DNA from 3 places in the Lacticaseibacillus pantheris DSM 15945 genome. Region 3 is predicted to be linked to each of the others. Evidence: predicted binding sites of a transcription regulator. Region 3 holds the regulator's gene; each other region holds the start of a gene.
What was found. The regulator CtsR, encoded in region 3, represses protease genes until heat stress. The targets are predictions, from matches to a motif close to TTGGTCAAAAAAGGTCAAANA.
Positions count from the first base shown of each region.

Region 1 (8,043 bases), on a different contig from region 3:
ATCTTCAGACCCTTAGCTGCGTAGAACGTGTAAGTCATACCACCACCAACAATAATCTTGTCAGCCTTAGGTACGAGGTTACGGATAACACCAATCTTGTCAGACACCTTGGCACCACCCAGGATGGCAACGAATGGGTGCTTAGGGTTCTGAACGGCGTCGCCCAAGAACTTGATTTCCTTTTCCATCAGGAAGCCAGCAGCCGTTTGTGGCATGTTGGACGCAATCCCCACGTTGGAGGCGTGAGAACGGTGTGCAGTACCAAAGGCGTCGTTAACGAACAGGTCGCCCAGGCTAGCCCAGTACTTGCCCAATTCAGGGTCGTTACCGGATTCCTTCTTGCCGTCCAAGTCTTCAAAACGGGTGTTTTCCATAACCAGAACGTCGCCGTCGCTCATCTTGTCGATAGCGTCTTCCAGTTCCTTACCGCGAGTAGCTGGGACAAAGGTAACGTCCTTCTTCAGCAAGTCGCCCAGGTGCTCTGCAACTGGACGCAGGCTCAACTTAGCCTTGTCGTCTTCAGTCTTAATACGGCCCAAGTGGGAAAGCAGAATAGCCTTGCCACCATGATCGATTACGTACTGAATAGTTGGCAGAGCGGCAACAACACGGTTGTCATCACCAATCTTACCGTCCTTAATCGGCACGTTAAAGTCCACGCGGATAAGAACCTTCTTGCCCTTGACATCAAGGTCAGAAACAATCAATTTTGCCACGAGATAAAGCCTCCTAAATATATTAGTTAACTATTTTAAGTACCGTCCGCAGTCGCCTACGGACGTGCATACACCACCCGTACCGAAAAAAAGAAAGCAGAGGGAGTAAACCTCCCTCCGCTCTCGGCAGTGCGGTGTTGCTTATTTATCGCAACGCGCGACTAAATTAAATTAGTCAGCCAGCTTTGCGAAGGCAAGCAGGGTACGAACCATCTGGCAAGTAAAGCCGTATTCGTTGTCGTACCAAGCAACCGTCTTAACCAACTGGTAGTCACCGGCAGTGGTAACTTCAGTCTGGGTTGGGTCGAAGATGGAACCGTAAGTAGTACCGATAACATCGGAAGATACGATTTCGTCTTCGTTGTAACCGAAGGATGGGTTGTCAACAGTGTGCTTCTTGATAGCTTCGTTAACTTCGTCAGCAGTAACCTTAGTCTTAAGGATAGAAACCAATTCAGTCAGGGAACCATCAGGAACAGCAACACGCTGTGCGTGACCCTGCAACTTGCCGTTCAGTTCTGGGATAACCAGGCCGATAGCCTTGGCAGCACCAGTGCTGTGAGGAATAGTGTTGTAGGCAGCAGAACGTGCAGCACGCTTGTTACCACCACGTACAGGGGCATCCAGAAGCTTCTGAGTACCAGTGTAGGCGTGGACAGTAGTCATAGTACCTACTTCAAGGCCGAATTCCTGGTTCAGGAAGTAAGCCATAGGTGCCAAGCAGTTAGTCGTGCAAGAACCAGCAGAAACGATCCGGTCGTCAGCAGACAGAGTGTCGTGGTTTACGTTGTAAACGATAGTCTTGATCTTGCCGGCAGGAGCAGAAATCAGGACACGCTTTGCACCAGCGTTGATGTGGGCCTGGGCCTTCTCTTCGGAGGTGTAGAAACCAGTACATTCAAGGACGTAGTCAACACCGTCGTTCTTAACCCAAGGAATGTTGTTTGCGTCTGGTTCAGCGTAAACAGGGTATTCCTTACCATCTACAACGATGGAGTGGTCAGTAGCACTGATCTCGCCAGGGAAAGTACCGTGGGTTGAGTCGTACTTCAGAAGGTGTGCCAACAGTGCTGGAGTAGTCAAGTCGTTGATAGCGACAACTTCAATATCACTGGACTTTGCACCCAATTCGTGAATCCGACGGAAAGCCAAACGGCCGATACGGCCGAAACCGTTGATACCAATCTTAACAGTCATGCCAAAATTTCCTCCTTTAGGAAATAAAAAAGTTTTATTTTAAAGGGCGTCTAACCCATTAAAATCGATTGTGCAGCACCCGCATCCGTGATTAGCCACGTTTGCTTGGGTGCGTGTTGCATGTACGCCTGAATTGCTTGGGCCTTACTTTGCCCACCAGCAATAGCAAAGACGTACGGAATCTGATCAAGATCCTTAATTCTCAAACCGATTTTCGGGATCTTGTAAACCACGCTGCCATTCGCATCAAAGAAAGTTCCAAATGCTTCGGCGACCGCGTGATGGTCGCGCAACTTCTGCAGAATATCATCCGACATACGTCGGCGTTCCGCCATTGCTAACGCTTCCCCTACACTATGAATGACTACGGAGCTCTTGTCAATGAGTGCTAAAACTTCCTTAACACTCGGCTCATTCAACAATGGTTGGTAGGTCTCCGCACTCACATTTTCCGGGATGTACAACACCCGGTAAGTGCCGCCGGTCGACTGTGCCATCGCCGCCGCAACTGAGTTGGCCTGAATGGCAACCGTCTCACCTACACCGCCACGAGCAGGGACAAAGGTTAACTCCCGCCCCGCAGACAGCTGGTAATTCATCCGACTGGCCGCACGGGCAAGCGTGGTGCCACCCATGACGGCAATAATCTGCTCGCCCAAGGGCAACATGAGTTGCATCGTTTGTGCCAGCGCCGTGCCCATATCGTCAAGCACCCGCGCGCTTTGATCAGCATCCCCCGGCACAATCAGTACATGGTCGATACCCAAGCGTTCAGCCAACTGTTTCTCGCTGTCCTGAACTCCCAGCATCTCGTTCATGAATTGATCCATACTTGCAAAGACGTCCCGGCCCCGTGCGGTCATCACCACACCACTCTTCGAGCTGTCCAGGAGCCCCTGCTGCCGGAGAAAATCAATGTCCGTGCGCATTATTCGTTCCGATACGTGCATCTGGTCGGCAAGTGACCGTCTCCCCACCGGTTCCATCCAACTAACGTACTGAAGAATCTGATAGCGTTTCGTCACCATCGCGACCATATCGGGGGCGATTGATTCCAGCCATGCGAATTCTGAGTTCATTATGCGTTCCTTCTTCGAGTGGGACGTTATGCGTCCAATAGGCCCAAATTATGACCCATCGTTAGCAAAAAAATTAAGGATTACCGGTCTGTATCCGCTCTCCTTACCAACGATTATTATTATAGCACGCCCGCCACCATAATCAAGCTTTTGCCGGTCAAAGCCGCTCATAAACACGCAAAGATTCGTCTTTACGTAAACTTTGTCCCCATATTCAAAAAATAGTTCGTGTTTAATGGTACAAGTGGGGGCTTAATCGGCCATTTTGCCATTTTGAAGTTCGTTCAACCACTAATGCTGATTTAATAATTGGTCAATTCCCGCCAAGCGGGTCTCTCAGCGTCCCTAACAACAAATAGTGAGCAAAGAAAAAGCACCGCCAATGAGCGGTGCCCTGCGCTAACAACCCACAAGTGGATTGTTAACCGTGACTACTACTGATCGTTATTCTTGTTGATAAGAATGTCATCAATCAGACCGTAATCCTTCGCTTCCTGAGCGGACAGGTAGTGGTCGCGTTCAGTATCTGCACGGACCGTTTCGATGTCCTTGCCAGAAGCATCAGCCAACATCTTAGTCAGCTTTTCCCGAGCCTTCAAAATTTGCTGTGCGGCAATTTCGATTTCGGTTTGCTGGCCCTGTGCACCACCTAATGGTTGGTGAATCAGAACTTCGGAGTTAGGTAAGGCAAAGCGCTTGCCCTTCGTCCCGCATGCCAACAATACGCTGGCCATTGATGCGGCCATGCCGATAGCGATGGTCTGAACATCAGACTTGATGAAGTTCATCGTGTCCAAAATTGCCAGCCCGGAAGTAATGACCCCACCTGGTGAGTTAATGTACAGGTAAATGTCCTTCGTGTTGTCCTGGGCATCCAGGAACAGCAACTGTGCAATGATGGAATTTGCCATCTGGTCGTTAATTTCACCAGACAGCATGATAATCCGGTCCTTTAACAGACGGGAATAAATGTCGTAGGCGCGTTCGCCACGACTAGTTTGCTCAATAACTGTAGGTACAAGCATGGTTTGTCCCCCTTTGGTTGATAACCTTTATTTTAGCACTAATCGGAATACAGTGCTAAGACTACACTAAACGTCAGCAAAGGTCAAACGTTTAGTACGCAAAATTTGTACTTGCGAAGTGATGGATTGTGCGACAAAAAAAAGCCCGATTGCGCGGACTTTTTCTTTGTACTACCTTGTGTTAAATACCTCTATACTGCGCAGCCCGGGAGTCGAACCCGGATTTCGAGAACCGGAATCTCACGTGCGATCCATTACACTAACCGCGCAAAAGTACTTAACTATATTATCGAACAAACAAGCAAAATGCAACCGTGTATTGCAATTAAGTTGCTCATAAATCAAAAACCACAACTCTACGCGATTAAGCCCCTTCGTTACGAACCCGGTCCGCCATTTCGTTAAGCTTACGTAGCCGGTGGTTGATTCCCGATTTTGAAATGACACCGCCCGGAGCCATTTCGCCCAACTCTTGTAGCGATACGTCGGGATGAGCGAGGCGCAAAGTGGCCGTTTCACGCAAGCGTGGCGGCAGGTTATCCAGTCCCACGCGTTCCTCCAGAAAATTAATGTTCTCAATCTGCCGTTGCGCGGCATCAATCATTTTGTTCAGGTTGGCTGTCTCACTGTTCACCAGCCGGTTGACCGAATTACGCATGTCGCGGATAATCCGGACGTCTTCAAACTTCAACATGGCGTTCGTCGCACCCACAACGTTGAGAAAGTCGGCAATTTTTTCCGCCTCTTTGAGGTAAGCAATATAGCCACTGCGCCGCTGCACCGCACGCGCGTTGAGATCAAAGTGGTTCATCATCGCCAGAATGTCATCGTTATGATCCTCATAGAGTGAATATATTTCCAGGTGGTAACTACTGGTCTCGGGATTATTGACGGAGCCCCCGGCCAGAAAGGCCCCGCGCAAATACGACCGCATGCGTTGCGGCTCCGAAGTAATTTTTGGTGACACAGCGGTGTTAATGGTTAACCCCGTCGCATCAAGGATATCCATATCCTGCAACATGGGCTGTACCCCTTGCACCAACCGCACGACGTACTGATTATTCTTCTTCAGCTTCATCTTACGTCGTACACTAAGCGTAGCCTCTTGCTGATAGACCTGCTTAATGAGCGAATAAATTCGACGAGCGATGGCCGGATTTTCAGTCACGACGTCCAACCCCAGCTGGTGCCGAATAATCGTCAGCGTTCCGTTCATACGAATTAACGCGGACAGCTCCGCCTTGGCGTGCTCCGGGTGCACCTCAAGTTGCGTTAGTTCCTTCTTAACCGTACTGGCAAAACTTGCCACGGGATCAGCCCCTTCGCTGCGAACCCACCTGCAAAGCTAGGTTCAAGATTTCTGTTGCTACCTTCCGCCCATCGTGGAACACGCCCCCATCGCGTAACTCCAGAAAGTCGGAGGAAATAACCCGGCAGCCCATCGAGCGCAAACTCGCGTAGTCAGACTGCACCGGCGTGGATATTTCCACGTACCGATCGCGATCCAAGTAGTTTGCTGGCACCGGTTCAATGTTCACCAAAACTGTGTCCACAAACTTCTTCCCCAGGTGACGCTCCAATACGCGGACATGATCGGCGTCCGTGAAGCCCTCAGTCTCACCCTTTTGCGTCATGATGTTGACGATATAAATCACTTCGGCTTTGGTCTTAAGGACCGCGTCCCCTAAATTATGAATCATCAGGTTCGGCAAAATGCTCGTGAACAGACTACCCGGTCCTAAGACCACCACGTCGGCATCCATGATGGCCTGAACAACTTCTGGCTCCGCTGCCGGTGTCTCACCGTGCGCGGGGCCCTCATAGGTTTGGGTTACCCAGACGCGCCGAATGTGCTTGCCGGCGGCGGTGATTTCAGCCTCACCGGCTAGCGTAGTCCCGTCAGTAAACTCTGCATTAAGCGTCAACGCCTGCTTACTTGCGGGGTAGACGTGGCCGTCGACCTTTAAAATCTTACTCAGTTCCTGTACCGCGCCAAAGACGCCGCCGCGCATCTCAGCCAGAGCAGCGATAATCAGGTTGCCCAACGCATGGCCGCTAAAAAACGCGTCATCGCTTTTGAAGCGGTACTGAAACAGGTCGAGGTACAAATCTGGCTGCTCGGATAACGCAGCCAACACGTTCCGGATATCGCCAGGCGGCACCACGTTAATGTAGTTACGAATAACGCCGCTCGAACCACCATCATCCGCGACGGTTACCACCGCCGTCACGTCCGCATCTTGCTCGTGGAGACTCTTCACGATGACCGGCAAACCAGTCCCACCACCAATCACAACGACTTTGGGCCGGCGACCGTGAATCACGCGTAACTTTGACTCTATTTCGCTCATGACCGGTTCACCCCCTCCTTGTGTTTATGCACGTCCCGGTGCGATACGTCCACAGTGTACTGCTCCTTGAGGTGCTCCCCAATCCGGCGGGCAAAGGCGACGCTGCGGTGCTGGCCACCCGTGCACCCAATCGCAATCGTCAGGCTGGTCTTACCCTCCTTGACGTACGCCGGCATGATGGTATCCAGCATCGTCACGTATTGCTGGTAAAACTGCTCGGCCAACGGGTTACCCATGACGTAATCATATACACCTTGATCCAATCCCGTGTGCTGCTTCAGTTCGGGAATGTAGAAAGGATTCGGCAGGAACCGCACGTCCATCACGATATCCGCATCGATGGGCAAACCGTATTTAAAGCCAAAGCTCATGACCTCAACGTGGAAAGTGGTCTGCTTCTGCGTTTTAAATTCCGTGAAGAGCCGCTCCCGCAACTCACGGGGCGTCATCGTGGTCGTATCAATGACAATATCGGCGTGGTGCTTAAGGTCAGCCAATAAATCCCGCTCCTTGGTAATGCCGTCCATGAGGCGTCCGTCCATTGCCAGCGGGTGGGAGCGCCGCGTCTCTTTATACCGTGAAACCAACTCGCTGTCGGTAGCGTCCAGAAAGACTATCCGGAGCGTTAACCCCGGCTTATCGCGCATGTCGACGAGAATGTCACCCATCTGGTCGTAAAATGCGCGGCTCCGCAGGTCGACAACCAACGCGACTTTGCTAACCTTACCCGTCTGCTGCATTAACTCCCAGAATTTAGGCATCAATGCTGGCGGCATGTTATCGACGCAAAAGTAACCGAGGTCCTCGAAACTTTGCATGGCCACCGTCTTGCCGGCACCAGACATCCCCGAAATGATGACAATTTCCATTTTTTCTGCCAAGTTCATTTCCTCCGTATCTATCCGTCCCATAGTATACCAAATAAACCGCGTGACTACTGGAATACTCGCGGCCAGCGCACCCATAACAGTTAGTGCAACCGAATAATTAACGCGACAAGAAGGCCACCACCCGTCAGTATTAACCCTACGGATGGTGGCCGAATTCACATTAATTTTGACTAACGGGCCCGGGCAAACGCCACCACGATGGCGTTGATCCCAAAGATGATGAGATAAATGGACACGATGCTGGCCAGGGAGACGGCGGCCAGCACTGGTTGCATAAACAGCAACAGCGCGAAGAATAGCGTCAGTACGTCCAGAATAATGGAAACAAGCATCCAACCCATCCCGAAGCCGCGGAGGTGCCCCACGTTCAGTAAGTTGGTGACCGAATCGATGAGGAACCACGCGGCGAACAGCGCGGTTAGGCCGGCAATACCGGCGGGCACGTTGAACAGAAACAGAACTCCCAGAACGAGGTCAATCACACCAGAGAGCAGTGACAACCACGAGAGGCGGGGATTAAATTCCCGCAGGTGGGTGAAACCGGCCAGGATGGTGATACCCCGAATAATAGCGATGCTAGCAAATAACAACGTCAAAGTAACCAAGCCAATTTGCGGATGACGGATAAAGAAGACGCCCGCGACAATGAATAGTACCCCGGTAAGCAATTCGCCCCAGTCGAAGCCCCAGGCCCTGCGTGTGTTGAACATAACGATCCCTCCAATTTACCTTTTGCCTTTACTAGCATTGTGCAGGTATTGGGGGGAAAAGGCAAGAGAGAGCGC
Region 1 is NZ_BCVS01000066.1:472-8,514, reverse strand. Features, by position in the region: gene LPA02S_RS07805 (phosphoglycerate kinase) at 1-716, opposite strand, end outside; gene gap (type I glyceraldehyde-3-phosphate dehydrogenase) at 888-1,913, opposite strand; gene LPA02S_RS07795 (sugar-binding transcriptional regulator) at 1,964-2,992, opposite strand; gene clpP (ATP-dependent Clp endopeptidase proteolytic subunit ClpP) at 3,427-4,017, opposite strand; tRNA gene LPA02S_RS07785 (tRNA-Arg) at 4,215-4,286, opposite strand; gene whiA (DNA-binding protein WhiA) at 4,382-5,326, opposite strand; gene LPA02S_RS07775 (gluconeogenesis factor YvcK family protein) at 5,331-6,368, opposite strand; gene rapZ (RNase adapter RapZ) at 6,365-7,249, opposite strand; gene LPA02S_RS07765 (HdeD family acid-resistance protein) at 7,429-7,968, opposite strand.
Region 1: the regulator CtsR is predicted to act here: its motif matches at 4,087-4,107, upstream of clpP (ATP-dependent Clp endopeptidase proteolytic subunit ClpP).

Region 2 (8,043 bases), on a different contig from region 3:
ATCAAGTCGACAATCTGGAGCAAGTTCTCCTTCGTCAAAGCCTTGAATTCAACGATGTCGTCAAAACGGTTCAGGAACTCGGGCTTGAAGTAGTTGCCTAGCTGGTTAACCACACTGTGCTCAGTGCCCGATGCCGCGGCGGCAAAGCCCACGTTAGCTTCGGCGTCCGTGGCACCCGCGTTACTGGTCATAATGATGATTGTATCCTTAAAGGAAACCGTCCGGCCCTGGCTATCAGTCAAACGGCCATCATCCAGAATCTGGAGGAACATATTCATAACGTCAGGGTGGGCTTTTTCAATTTCGTCCAGCAAGATTAAGCTGTACGGATTACGACGCACCTTTTCGGTTAACTGACCAGCCTCTTCGTAACCAACGTACCCAGGAGGTGAACCGATCAACTTCGACACGCTGTGCTTCTCCATGTACTCGGACATATCGAAGCGCACCATGGCGTCCTCACTCCCGAAGAGTTCGTTAGCGAGCTGCTTAGCGAGTTCCGTCTTACCAACCCCGGTAGGGCCGACAAAGAGGAAGCTACCAATTGGGCGACCAGTCTTGTTAAAGCCGATCCGGTTACGCCGGATTGCCCGCGCAACTTTATCCACGGCCTGGTTCTGACCAATAACTTTGGCCTCCAGGTGTGGGGCTAAGTCCTTCAATTGCTCCTGTTCCTGCTGCTTCAGTTCGCCGACAGGAATGTTGGTCTTCTGCTCGACAATCTGTTCCATGTCTTGCTCAGTAATCTGTGGTACATCTTCATCAGCACTAGATTGCTGTTCGGACTTCATCTTGTTGAGCTTGGTAACCTGATCACGGTAGAAAGCAGCCTTCTCGTAGTCTTCCGCCTTGAGTGCCGTCTGCTTCTGTTCCTCCGCGTCAGCAATCTTTTTGTCAATTGCGGCGGGGTCGATGGGCGTAATGGTCAGGTTCTTGCGACTACCTGATTCATCTAGCAGGTCAATGGCCTTGTCGGGCAAGAAACGGTCCTGAATGTAGCGGGCCGACAACTGAGCCGCAGCCTCAATGGCCTTATCCGTGTACTTGACGTGGTGATAGCTTTCGTACCGGCCTTGGATACCCTTCAAGATGGCAATGGTCTCCTCAACGGAAGGCTCGTCCACCGTGACGGGCTGCAACCGGCGGGCGAGGGCGGAATCCTTTTCAATGGTACGGTACTCACTATTGGTGGTAGCACCGACCAGTTGAATTTCGCCGCGGGCCAAAGCTGGCTTCAGCACGTTACCAGCATCCATACCACCCTCAGCATTGCCGGCACCCACGATTTCGTGAATTTCGTCAATGAAGAGGATGATTTCAGGGTTTTGCTTCATTTCCGTCAGCAGTTGCTGCATCCGTTGCTCAAACTGACCACGCATGCTGGTACCCTGCACGAGGGAAACGACGTCCAACTGAATAACTTGGCGGTCCTGCAATTTCTGCGGCACGTCGCCATTGGCAATCTTCAGTGCCAAGCCTTCAACGACGGCCGTCTTACCGACACCAGCCTCACCAATTAGTACTGGGTTATTCTTGGTCCGCCGGTTAAGGATTTCAATCACGCGGGCAATTTCGCTGTCCCGGCCAATGACGGGGTCGATTTCACCTTTCTTGGCCTGAGCCGTTAAGTTCACGCCATATTGACCAAGCAGTGAGTTGCCGTTGTTTTTCCCGCCACGCGGAGGGCGAGGGCCCTGACCACCAGCCTGGGTCTGTGGTCCCTGACTGTCGGCTGCGCGCTGTTGGTTGTCGTTCATAGCACGAAAAATGCTTTCGAGACTGTTAAAACCGAACGGATCGCCAGCGGAGTTGCTAGCTTCTGCCTGCGCCTTTAGTTCCTGGTAGCAGTTTTGGCAGAGGTTAATCTCACGCTTGGTGCCGTTCACGTTGGTATAAAGGTGAATTGTCGCCGGGTTCTGATGACAGTTTTCACACAACATGCACAACACGTCCTTTCATAGAGGGTTCTTGATCAACGTCAGGCGTGTTTGACCTTTGCTGACCTTGATGTTAGTGTACAACCATTGCTTACTGAATGCAAGCACTCGTGCCTATCGAGTGCTAAGTTAGCAGTGACTTGCGTCCGAAATGTTATTTTCAGGCACACTGGTCGCACTTTACGACCACTATACCTATTATAATACACCGCGGTCGTCTTGCCCTAAGGTTAGCGCCGATTACTACCGTCATGACGGTCAGGACGATATTATTATGGCGATATTTGTCACGGATTGTGTAGGGCATACAATTAACCAACACTTGTAGTGACGCGCCAGTAGTGAAAATGTAATGATTGTGGTGAAACCGATTTCGTGATAAAATTGGCAGTACCTGTTGAAGGGGGTGTCCACGAATGGCAGATGACTATGTAGCACTGATGGATCAGTTGCGTGATGGCTCCCTGGCGGAGTTACGCGTGAAGCCGGATCAATTTATGGCCTTTCGCGCCGCTTGGAATAATTATCCAGAACGTAAAGAGATTGTGGGAACGGCGGAACGCGGTGGTGACATCGTGTATCATGCCGAAGGCGACAAATAGTAACCGTATTCACAAAAAGTGTTGTACACCGTCTGTAAAAATGGTAACCTTTACAGGAATTAACTTTTACTAGCCAAAGGAGAGATTTTTCATGGAAACACGTGATTATAACATTATTGCTGACAGCGGGATTCACGCACGTCCTGCTACCCTGTTGGTACAGTCTGCAAGCAAGTTCCAGTCTGACGTTAACTTGGCCTACAACGGCAAGTCCGTCAACCTCAAGTCCATCATGGGTGTTATGAGTTTGGGTGTCGGCAAGGGTGCTGACGTTACCATTACCGCAGAGGGTGCCGACGAAGCCGACGCCATTGCTGCGATTGACGAAACCATGAAGAAGGAAGGCCTCGCTTAACATGACCAAAGAACTCAAGGGTATTGCAGCTTCCGACGGTATTGCCGTTGCGAAGGCCTACATGCTCGTGGAACCTGATCTTTCCTTCGATCAGAAGACCATTACGGACACAGATGCCGAAGTATCGCGTCTCAAGGACGCCACTAAGGCTTCTCACGACGACCTGCAGCTGATTCGTGACAAGGCAAAGGAATCGCTCGGTGAGGAAGAAGCACAGGTTTTTGATGCTCACATGATGATTCTGGACGACCCTGAGTTCACCGGCGCCATCGAAAGCAAGATTACCGACGATAAGGTTAACGCTGAACAGGCGTTGGATGACGTCTCCAAGATGTTCATCGCCACCTTTGAAGCAATGACCGACAACCCCTACATGCAGGAACGTGCAGCCGACGTGAAGGATGTTTCCAAGCGTCTGCTGAGCCATCTGCTTGGTGTGGCTTTGCCGAACCCTGCTTTAATTAACGAAGAGGTTGTCATTGTGGCGCACGACTTGACGCCTAGTGACACGGCTCAACTCAACAAAAAGTACGTTAAGGGTTTTGTTACCGATATCGGTGGACGTACGGCGCACTCCGCCATCATGGCGCGGTCACTGGAAATTCCTGCCGTTGTTGGTACCGACTCCGTTACGACTAGCGTTGAAGCCGGTCAAATGATTGCGGTTGATGGGTTGACGGGTGACGTAGTGGTTGAACCTTCCACGGAACAGCAGGCTAGTTTCAAGAAGGAAGCCGAAGACTACGCTGCCGAACGTGCCGAATGGGCTAAGCTCAAGACAGCCACAACCGTTACGGCTGATGGTAAGCACTACGAACTGGCCGCTAACATTGGTACGCCAAAGGACCTCGACGGTGTTCACGCTAACGGGGCCGAAGCCATTGGCCTTTACCGGACTGAATTCCTGTACATGGACTCAGCCGAACTGCCGACCGAGGACGATCAGTTTGAGGCTTACAAGGAAGTTCTTGAATCTATGAGTCCAAAGCCAGTGGTTGTGCGGACCATGGACATTGGTGGGGATAAGCACCTGCCATACATGCCGTTGCCAGAAGAAATGAACCCATTCTTGGGTTACCGTGCCATTCGGATTAGCTTGGACCGTCAGGAAATCTTCCGGACACAGTTACGCGCTTTGCTACGGGCATCTGCCTTTGGTAAGTTGCGGATTATGTTCCCAATGATTGCTACGATTCAGGAATTTGAAGCCGCTAAGAAGATCTTCTTGGAAGAGAAGGCCAACTTGGAAAAGGCTGGTACTAAGGTTGCTGATGATATCCAGTTGGGTATCATGATTGAAATCCCAGCCGCTGCCGTTTTGGCAGACCAGTTTGCTAAGCACGTTGACTTCTTCTCCATCGGTACTAACGACTTGATCCAGTACACGATGGCCGCTGACCGTGGTAACGAGCACGTTTCGTACCTGTACCAGCCGTACAACCCATCCATCTTACGCCTTGTTAAGCACGTGATCGACGCTGCGCACAAGGAAGGCAAGTGGGCCGGTATGTGTGGTGAAGCCGCAGGGGACCCAATTATGGTGCCACTGTTGCTCGGCATGGGCTTGGACGAATACTCAATGAGTGCGACTAGCATTTTGAAGGTACGGAGTCTGATGAAGCGCCTCTCAACGACTGACATGCAGAAGTTGAGTGAAGTCGCCATGAACGAACACATCAGTAACGACCAGAACAAGGAATTAGTGGAAAAGAACGTTCACTAACACCTAGATGGTTGTTTAGAAGAGCTGTCCGCAATGATGCGGGCAGTTTTTTTACGCTTTATGTTTACAAATGTAAATCTTAGGTGTACGATTACACTTGTAAACGAACGGAGGAATTCTTCATGGCAGACTTAACTTTTGACGTGAGCCCCGCGGAGTGGGCCGTTTTGCGCATCGTGTGGACGCTGGACGGTGCGGATACTGGCACCATCGTGGACGCCTTGGTCGCAAAACGTGGCTGGGCACCCGCCACCATTAAAACTTTGCTGGGCCGGCTGGTAAAGAAGGGCGCACTCACGACCACCAAGGACGGTCGGCAGTTCCACTACACCGCTACCATCGGCGAGCAAGACTCCATGCATCACGTACTGCAGGCGCAGGTGGCCGCGATGTGTGCGATGAAGGTGGGGAGTGCCTTAACCCAGACCATTGCCGATATGCCGTTAAGCAAAGACGATATCACTAACCTAGTGGAAGTTTTGAATCAGAAACTAGCCACGGCACCGGCGATGGTTGAGTGTGACTGCTTACCAGCGTCAATGCGGGGAGTACAGCACGAAGGACACTGCTAGACGTAATTAATTATTGGGGGTAACCATGACGGATATGAATGAGCACGAAACAATGGATATGACGGGGATGGATATGTCCTCCATGAACAATATGCACGGTATGCACCACAACATGGCGGGGATGGACGATCCGGGGATGAAGTACATGGGCAACCTGAAACAAAAGTTTTGGGTCAGCCTGGTATTAATGGTCATCGTGGTGTTATTGGCCCCACTAATGGGGATGCAGTTGAGCGTTGGTGGACTGAGTTTGCCAATTACTTTTCCTGGTAGCGAATGGGTACTCCTAATCGTGGCAACGGCACTATTTCTCTACGGTGGGCTCCCGTTTGTCCGCGGCGGCATCGAGGAAATTAAGGCGCGCAAACCCGGCATGATGGCTTTGATTGGGTTGGGAATATCCGTTGCGTATTTGTACTCCGTGTACGCCTTTGTGGCGAACAACCTCATCCCAGGTCACGCCCACGTGATGAACTTTTTCTGGGAGTTAGCCACGTTAATTGTCATCATGTTGCTCGGCCACTGGGTCGAGATGAACGCCGTGATGAAGGCGGGCAACGCGACTGATAGTTTGGGCCAGATGTTGCCCGATACGGTGCACATGTTGCACGGGGACGAAGTGATGGACATGCCTTTGGCGCACGTCCAGGCTGGTAGTAAACTCCGTGTTCTGGCTGGGGAATCGATTCCAGCCGACGGTCAAATTGATGACGGAGATACCACCGTTAACGAAGCGTTGGTTTCTGGCGAATCGGCCCCCGTGGTTAAGCACGCCGGCGACCAGGTGACAGGTGGTACCGTAAATGGCGATGGCACCATTACCATGACGGTGAGCGCGGTCGGCGAGGACGGCTTCATTGGTCAAATCGGGCACATGGTTAGTGATGCCCAGCAGCAAAAGAGTCGTGCCGAAAACGTCGCGTCGCGTGTAGCTGGCTGGCTGTTCTACATTGCGCTGGTAGTCGGCCTGTTGACGGTGGCGGTGTGGACGCCGATTAACGGCTTTGGTCCCGCCCTAATGATGGGTGTAACGGTGCTTATTATTGCCTGTCCGCACGCTCTGGGGTTAGCCCTGCCACTGGTCATCGTGCGCGCGACCGGGATGTCGGCTAAGCGTGGGTTGCTGGTCCGGAACCGCAACGCGTACGAGGCAACGAGCAAGGCCCGCTACATTATGTTCGATAAAACCGGTACGTTGACTACTGGTCACTTTACGGTGAACGCCGTACAACCGTTGGTGGATGGTGTGACCGCAGATGACCTGCTGGCCGACTTTGCCGCGCTGGAGCAAAGTAGCACGCACCCATTCGCAACTGGGGTCCTGGCAGCAGCTAAGCAAAAGCGTGTGGACGTGACTCCCGCTGATAACGTTCAGACCATTCAGGGTGCCGGTCTGAGCGGCGAGCTGGACGGCCGCCAGTTGATGATTGTTAACGCTAAGTACCTGGTGGCGCACGGCCTTGACTTCGATGCCACCAAAGTCGACCAGCTAGCGGCGGCCGGCAACACGGTATCCTTGCTGGTGGTCGACCAGCAGGTTCAGGGTCTGGTGGCTGCGGGGGATGTTGCTCGTCCAGAAGCAGCCAAGGCCATTGCCGGTTTGAAGCAGGCCGGGTTGACACCAGTTATGTTGACCGGTGACAATCAGCAGACCGCCGCGACCGTCGCGGCCGCCCTCGGAATTGATGATGTGCACGCCGAATTAATGCCCGCCGACAAGTCCCGGCTGATTAGCGAATATCAGCGGCGGGGCGGCGTGCTGATGGTGGGAGATGGTATCAATGACGCCCCCAGCCTGGCAGGTGCCGACGTTGGGATTGCCATTGGCGCTGGTACCGACGTCGCGATTGACGCTGCCGACGTGGTGTTAGTGTCTAGCAAGACGACTGACATCCTCAACTTTGTCCGTCTGGCCAAGGCTACAAACCGTAAGTTGGTGCAGAACATTTGGTGGGCGGCGGGTTACAACATTGTAGCGATTCCGCTCGCTGCCGGCGTTCTGGCACCAATTGGTATTACGATGCCCGCAGCGTTGGGTGCGGTGGTGATGAGCCTGTCCGCAATCATTGTGGCGATTAACGCAATGACTTTGCGCGCACCGAGTGTTGAGTAATTGAGCAAGCAAAAAGCGTCGGCCAGGTTGGTCGGCGCTTTTATGCTAGACGCGGTTATTGGAATGTGGCCGGATCAAGCACCTTATAGCCAGTCTCGAAGTAACCGTTGGCACTGGCAGCGCGGTTGGTGAACGCTTGGAGGGGCTTAAACGCGGGCGTGGTTTTAAGGGCAAAGTAGTTGCTACCGCGCAACCACGAGGTCATCAACATGTAGTTAACCTCCGGCGATTCTTCGCGCATCAAGCACATCATGCCGACGCCGGGGTACTGTTCACGCTGGTCGATTAGTTTGGCCATATTTGCTTCAAAGACGGACACGTCGTCACTGGTCAAACCAAAGTGCATGAAGTGTATGTACTCGTTCAGCGCAACGTGTCCCGTACTGATCACGGGCCGGTAAGTAACGGGCATGGTATAGCGACCCTCACCGGATAGGTCGAGCAGCGCGTAATCGGCACCGTGGTTACTAGGCTCAAGTAAAAATTGTTGGTCATTATGCATAAGACTGCGCAGTACGCCTTGCGTACCAAAGACAGTTTGGATACGATTAGTCATAGAAAGCACCTCCATAATGATTATACCGCGGACTAACGGGTGGATGGTGACTGGGAGGTAATTAACTAATGGAAATTCGTGTATTAGGTTATTATGGCGGTTATCCAGCCGATGGTGTTGGTACCAGTGCGTACCTGGTCACCAGTGGGGATTACCACTTGCTGATGGATGCCGGTAGTGGCGCT
Region 2 is NZ_BCVS01000072.1:731-8,773, reverse strand. Features, by position in the region: gene LPA02S_RS08130 (ATP-dependent Clp protease ATP-binding subunit) at 1-1,940, opposite strand, end outside; gene ykzS (protein YkzS) at 2,354-2,539, shown strand; gene LPA02S_RS08120 (phosphocarrier protein HPr) at 2,631-2,894, shown strand; gene ptsP (phosphoenolpyruvate--protein phosphotransferase) at 2,896-4,617, shown strand; gene LPA02S_RS08110 (CopY/TcrY family copper transport repressor) at 4,740-5,189, shown strand; gene LPA02S_RS08105 (copper-translocating P-type ATPase) at 5,215-7,302, shown strand; gene LPA02S_RS08100 (hypothetical protein) at 7,358-7,858, opposite strand; gene LPA02S_RS08095 (MBL fold metallo-hydrolase) at 7,927-8,043, shown strand, end outside.
Region 2: the regulator CtsR is predicted to act here: its motif matches at 1,986-2,006, upstream of LPA02S_RS08130 (ATP-dependent Clp protease ATP-binding subunit).

Region 3 (4,440 bases):
TCGACAGTTCGAGCCTGTCACGGCTCATTTCCAGTAGGATCAGTTTAATGCGGGTGTGGCGGAACTGGCAGACGCGCTAGATTTAGGTTCTAGTGGTTATTCAACCGTGGGGGTTCGAGTCCCTTCACCCGCAGCAGTTAGCTGCCCATGGCAGCTGCTTTACTTTTTAGCCGACTTAGCTCAGTTGGTAGAGCATCTGTCTTGTAAACAGGGGGTCGTAGGTTCGAATCCTATAGTCGGCAGTTACCAAAATAATATGCGGAAGTAGTTCAGTGGTAGAACATCACCTTGCCATGGTGGGGGTCGCGGGTTCGAATCCCGTCTTCCGCTTTTCATGAAGACGCCGGGGTGGCGGAATTGGTAGACGCACTGGACTTAAAATCCAGCGGTGAGTAGTCACCGTACCGGTTCGAACCCGGTCCTCGGCAGAATGAACCAAATTTAATATCACGCACCCATAGCGCAATTGGATAGAGTGTCTGACTACGAATCAGAAGGTTGTAGGTTCGACTCCTACTGGGTGCATTTTTTAATCGGGAAATAGCTCAGCTTGGTAGAGCACCTGGTTTGGGACCAGGGGGTCGCAGGTTCGAATCCTGTTTTCCCGATGCCAATATAAATTAGTATGCGGAAGTAGTTCAGTGGTAGAACATCACCTTGCCATGGTGGGGGTCGCGGGTTCGAATCCCGTCTTCCGCTTTTCTAATATCGGGAAATAGCTCAGCTTGGTAGAGCGCTACGTTCGGGACGTAGAGGTCGCAGGTTCGAATCCTGTTTTCCCGACTCAGTACAACGATTTAGCCAGTTTGGTTAGACCGTTTTTTTGTGCTCTCGTTGACAAGCGGGCCACAAACTGGTAACTTAGACCACCAAACCACCATGTTGTTGCCTGACTATAAATGGCATTTGGCAAAGTTCATTAAAATACGTATAATGAAAGTCAAGATTAGTCAAACACGAAAAGGTGGTGATTGCGTGCAAGAGCAAAGTATGTCGGATATTATTGAGGCGTATCTGAACACGATACTCGCTCAGCAACGGCAAATTGAGATTCGCCGCTCTGAAATTGCGGAACGGTTTAACTGCGTACCCTCGCAGATCAATTACGTTCTGAAGACCCGTTTTACACCACAGCGTGGCTACGCTGTGGAAAGTAAGCGTGGCGGGGGCGGGTACATTCGCATCGTTAAGGCCCGGTTACGGGACGAGCAGGAACCCCTAACGGTGATGCGAGCACACATTCCTGACCAGCTTAATGAGACGGATGCCCGTGTGATGACGCAACAATTATTCGACGCGGATGTAATTAATCGCGAGACGGGGAACGCCATGTTGGCGGCGATGAGTCACCGGACTTTGGCGATTACCGATAGTGAATCAGAGCAGGTTATACGAGCACGCCTGATGCGAGCTTTTCTCGATAGTCTGCGGTATGAACGTTAACCACGTTCCGGGAGGTTTAGTATGGACAATTTATTTACGATTAGTGCCAAGAATGTGCTGTTAATTGCACAAGAACAGGCCAAGTCTTTCCACCACCATGCAGTTGGTTCTGAACACATCCTCCTGGCTTTGGTTGTTGAACAAGAAGGGGTTGCGGGCAAGACGTTGCGCCAACTGGGCGTCAACGAGGACGAGGTGCATGACGACATTGAGGCGTTTACCGGCTACGGTACGGTGCCTGATAGTGCCCTGGGTCCAGACAGCTTCCTACCATACTCGCCCAAAGGCAAAGCCATTCTGGCGGCAGCGGGTGACGAAGCTAAGCAAATTGGTGCCGTCAAAATCGGTACGGAGCATATTCTGCTAGGATTACTCCGCGATGATGACACGATTGCCGCCAAGATCATCCAGAATTCAGACCTTTCACTAACTAAATTACGCCAGCTTGTATTAAAGAAAATGGGTGTCACTGAAGGCCAGCAGGCAAAGCGGCCACGTGCGCGCCAACGCCAGTCCGTTGAAACGCCAACTTTGGATGGGTTGGCCCGCGATCTGACCCAAACCGCGCGGGACAATAAGCTTGACCCCGTTGTGGGCCGCAGCCAGGAAATCCACCGGTTGATTCAAGTGTTGGCACGCCGGACCAAGAACAATCCGGTGCTGGTAGGCGAACCAGGTGTGGGTAAAACCGCTGTGGTTGAGGGCTTTGCCCAGCGAATTGTTGCTGGTGATGTGCCCGTTGAGATGCGGGAAAAGCGGTTGATGATGCTCGATATGGGGTCATTGGTTGCCGGCACCAAGTACCGTGGTGAATTTGAGGACCGTTTGAAAAAGGTGATTGAAGAAGTCGCCGCCAACGGTCAGGTTATCCTGTTCATTGATGAGCTGCACACACTGATTGGTGCGGGTGGTGCCGAGGGCGCTATTGACGCCTCTAACATTCTGAAGCCGGCGCTGGCTCGGGGCGAGCTGCAGTTGATAGGTGCTACCACCTTGGACGAATACCAGAAGTATATTGAAAAGGATGCTGCGCTGGAGCGGCGTTTCGCTACCATCCAGGTGGACGAACCTAGCACGGATGACGCGTTCCGTATTCTGCAGGGGTTGCGCCCACGCTACGAACAGCACCACGGCATTACGATTAGCGATGCGGCTTTGAGTGCCGCCGTACAGTTGTCCAACCGTTACATCTCCTCGCGTTTCCTACCGGATAAGGCGATTGACCTCGTGGACGAAGCTGCCGCAATGGTGCGCTTGGACGCCGATGAGCAGCCAACTGCTGCTGACAAAGACGCGCAGAAGTTGGCCAAATTAGTTGCCGACAAGGAACAGGCCATTAGCGACCAGGACTTTGAGGCTGCTGCCAAGATTCGTAGCCGTGAAATGAAGTTGCGGGATAAAATTGCTAATAACGCCGCGGTGGCCGACGCTGAAGACGCCCAGCCACAGGTGCGCACCGACGTGGTTGTTGGTGAGGAGGACATCGCGAAGGTGGTGGCCCAGTGGACTGGCGTTCCGGTGACACAACTGACTAGTAAAGACAGTGAACGTCTGATCAAGTTGGAACGGGTCCTTCACGAGCGTGTGATTGGTCAGGAAGAGGCCGTTAGTGCGGTTGCTCGGGCTATTCGCCGGGCCCGTAGCGGCATCAAGGACCCTAACCGTCCTATTGGTAGTTTCATGTTCCTGGGTCCAACTGGTGTTGGTAAGACTGAGCTTGCTAAGGCGTTGGCCGAGGCCATGTTTGGGAGTGAGGACGCGCTTATCCGGGTGGACATGTCCGAGTACATGGAGAAGTACAGTACCAGTCGTCTGATTGGTGCGGCTCCGGGCTATGTTGGTTACGAGGAAGGCGGCCAGTTGACGGAAAAGGTGCGGAACAAGCCATACTCCGTTGTACTGCTAGATGAGGTCGAGAAGGCCCACCCGGATGTCTTTAACCTCCTCCTACAGGTACTTGATGATGGTTACCTGCGTGATGCAAAGGGGCGGATGGTGGACTTCCGCAACACCATTCTAATTATGACGTCCAACTTGGGTGCGACCGCACTCCGGGATGAGAAGAGCGTCGGCTTTGCAGCTGAAAACCATGGTGACGACTACAAAACCACCAAGAGTAGGGTTCTCGAAGAGCAAAAGAAGTACTTCCGGCCTGAGTTTATTAACCGAATTGACGAGACGATTGTTTTCCACAGTTTGGATAAAAAAGAACTGCACGCCATCGTTAAGTTGATGGCCAAGACCCTGATTAACCGTGTTACGTCAATGGGCATTGGCGTCCGGATTACGCCAGCCGCGGTTGATGCGATTGCCAAAGCCGGCTTTGACCCTGAATACGGGGCCCGGCCGTTACGCCGTGCGCTTCAGACCAAGGTTGAGGACCGTATGAGCGAGATTCTCCTCGCTGGTGATGCGGTGACTGGAGATACGATTGTCATCGGTGCGCGTAAGGGTGCCATCACCTTTGACGTCAAGAAGCAGGAGCATCCTGCCGACGATGCGGTGACCATCGAGTAGTAGCTCGTAGCCATCAACGTCTGACCTATGTTAGACGCTGGACGATAATGTCCCGATTTTTGTTAAACGTGTGCGCGGGTGGCGGTTCTGGCCGCCGTGGGTGCTGTGGGGTACTCCGACTTTGTGGACCGCTCCACGGTGACTGCTGCTAGGGCGAAACCTACAACCGCAAAAACCGCGGTTTCCGGTGCGAATTATAGCCTGCCTGCCCGTACTTGGCAGGCAGGCTATAATTTCGTCGCGCCGTAACTCGCTTCGCTTCGAACGGCGGCAAGCCCCTTACAGCAGTCACCGTGGAGCGGCCCAGTCGTCTTCACACCCCACGGCACCCCCACCGGTCAGAACCACATTTGTGAAAAATATATGAACGAGTTGGTCAACTGCCAATATCGTATCAGTATGGCTAAAGGTATAGACTAACTATCATATCTACAGGATATATCACGGCCCAAGACTCAGATGGTTAATGCATAATTCGTA
Region 3 is NZ_BCVS01000142.1:242-4,681, reverse strand. Features, by position in the region: tRNA gene LPA02S_RS10730 (tRNA-Lys) at 1-27, shown strand, start outside; tRNA gene LPA02S_RS10725 (tRNA-Leu) at 50-133, shown strand; tRNA gene LPA02S_RS10720 (tRNA-Thr) at 170-242, shown strand; tRNA gene LPA02S_RS10715 (tRNA-Gly) at 259-330, shown strand; tRNA gene LPA02S_RS10710 (tRNA-Leu) at 343-428, shown strand; tRNA gene LPA02S_RS10705 (tRNA-Arg) at 452-525, shown strand; tRNA gene LPA02S_RS10700 (tRNA-Pro) at 535-608, shown strand; tRNA gene LPA02S_RS10695 (tRNA-Gly) at 628-699, shown strand; tRNA gene LPA02S_RS10690 (tRNA-Pro) at 710-783, shown strand; gene LPA02S_RS10685 (CtsR family transcriptional regulator) at 976-1,443, shown strand; gene LPA02S_RS10680 (ATP-dependent Clp protease ATP-binding subunit) at 1,465-3,960, shown strand.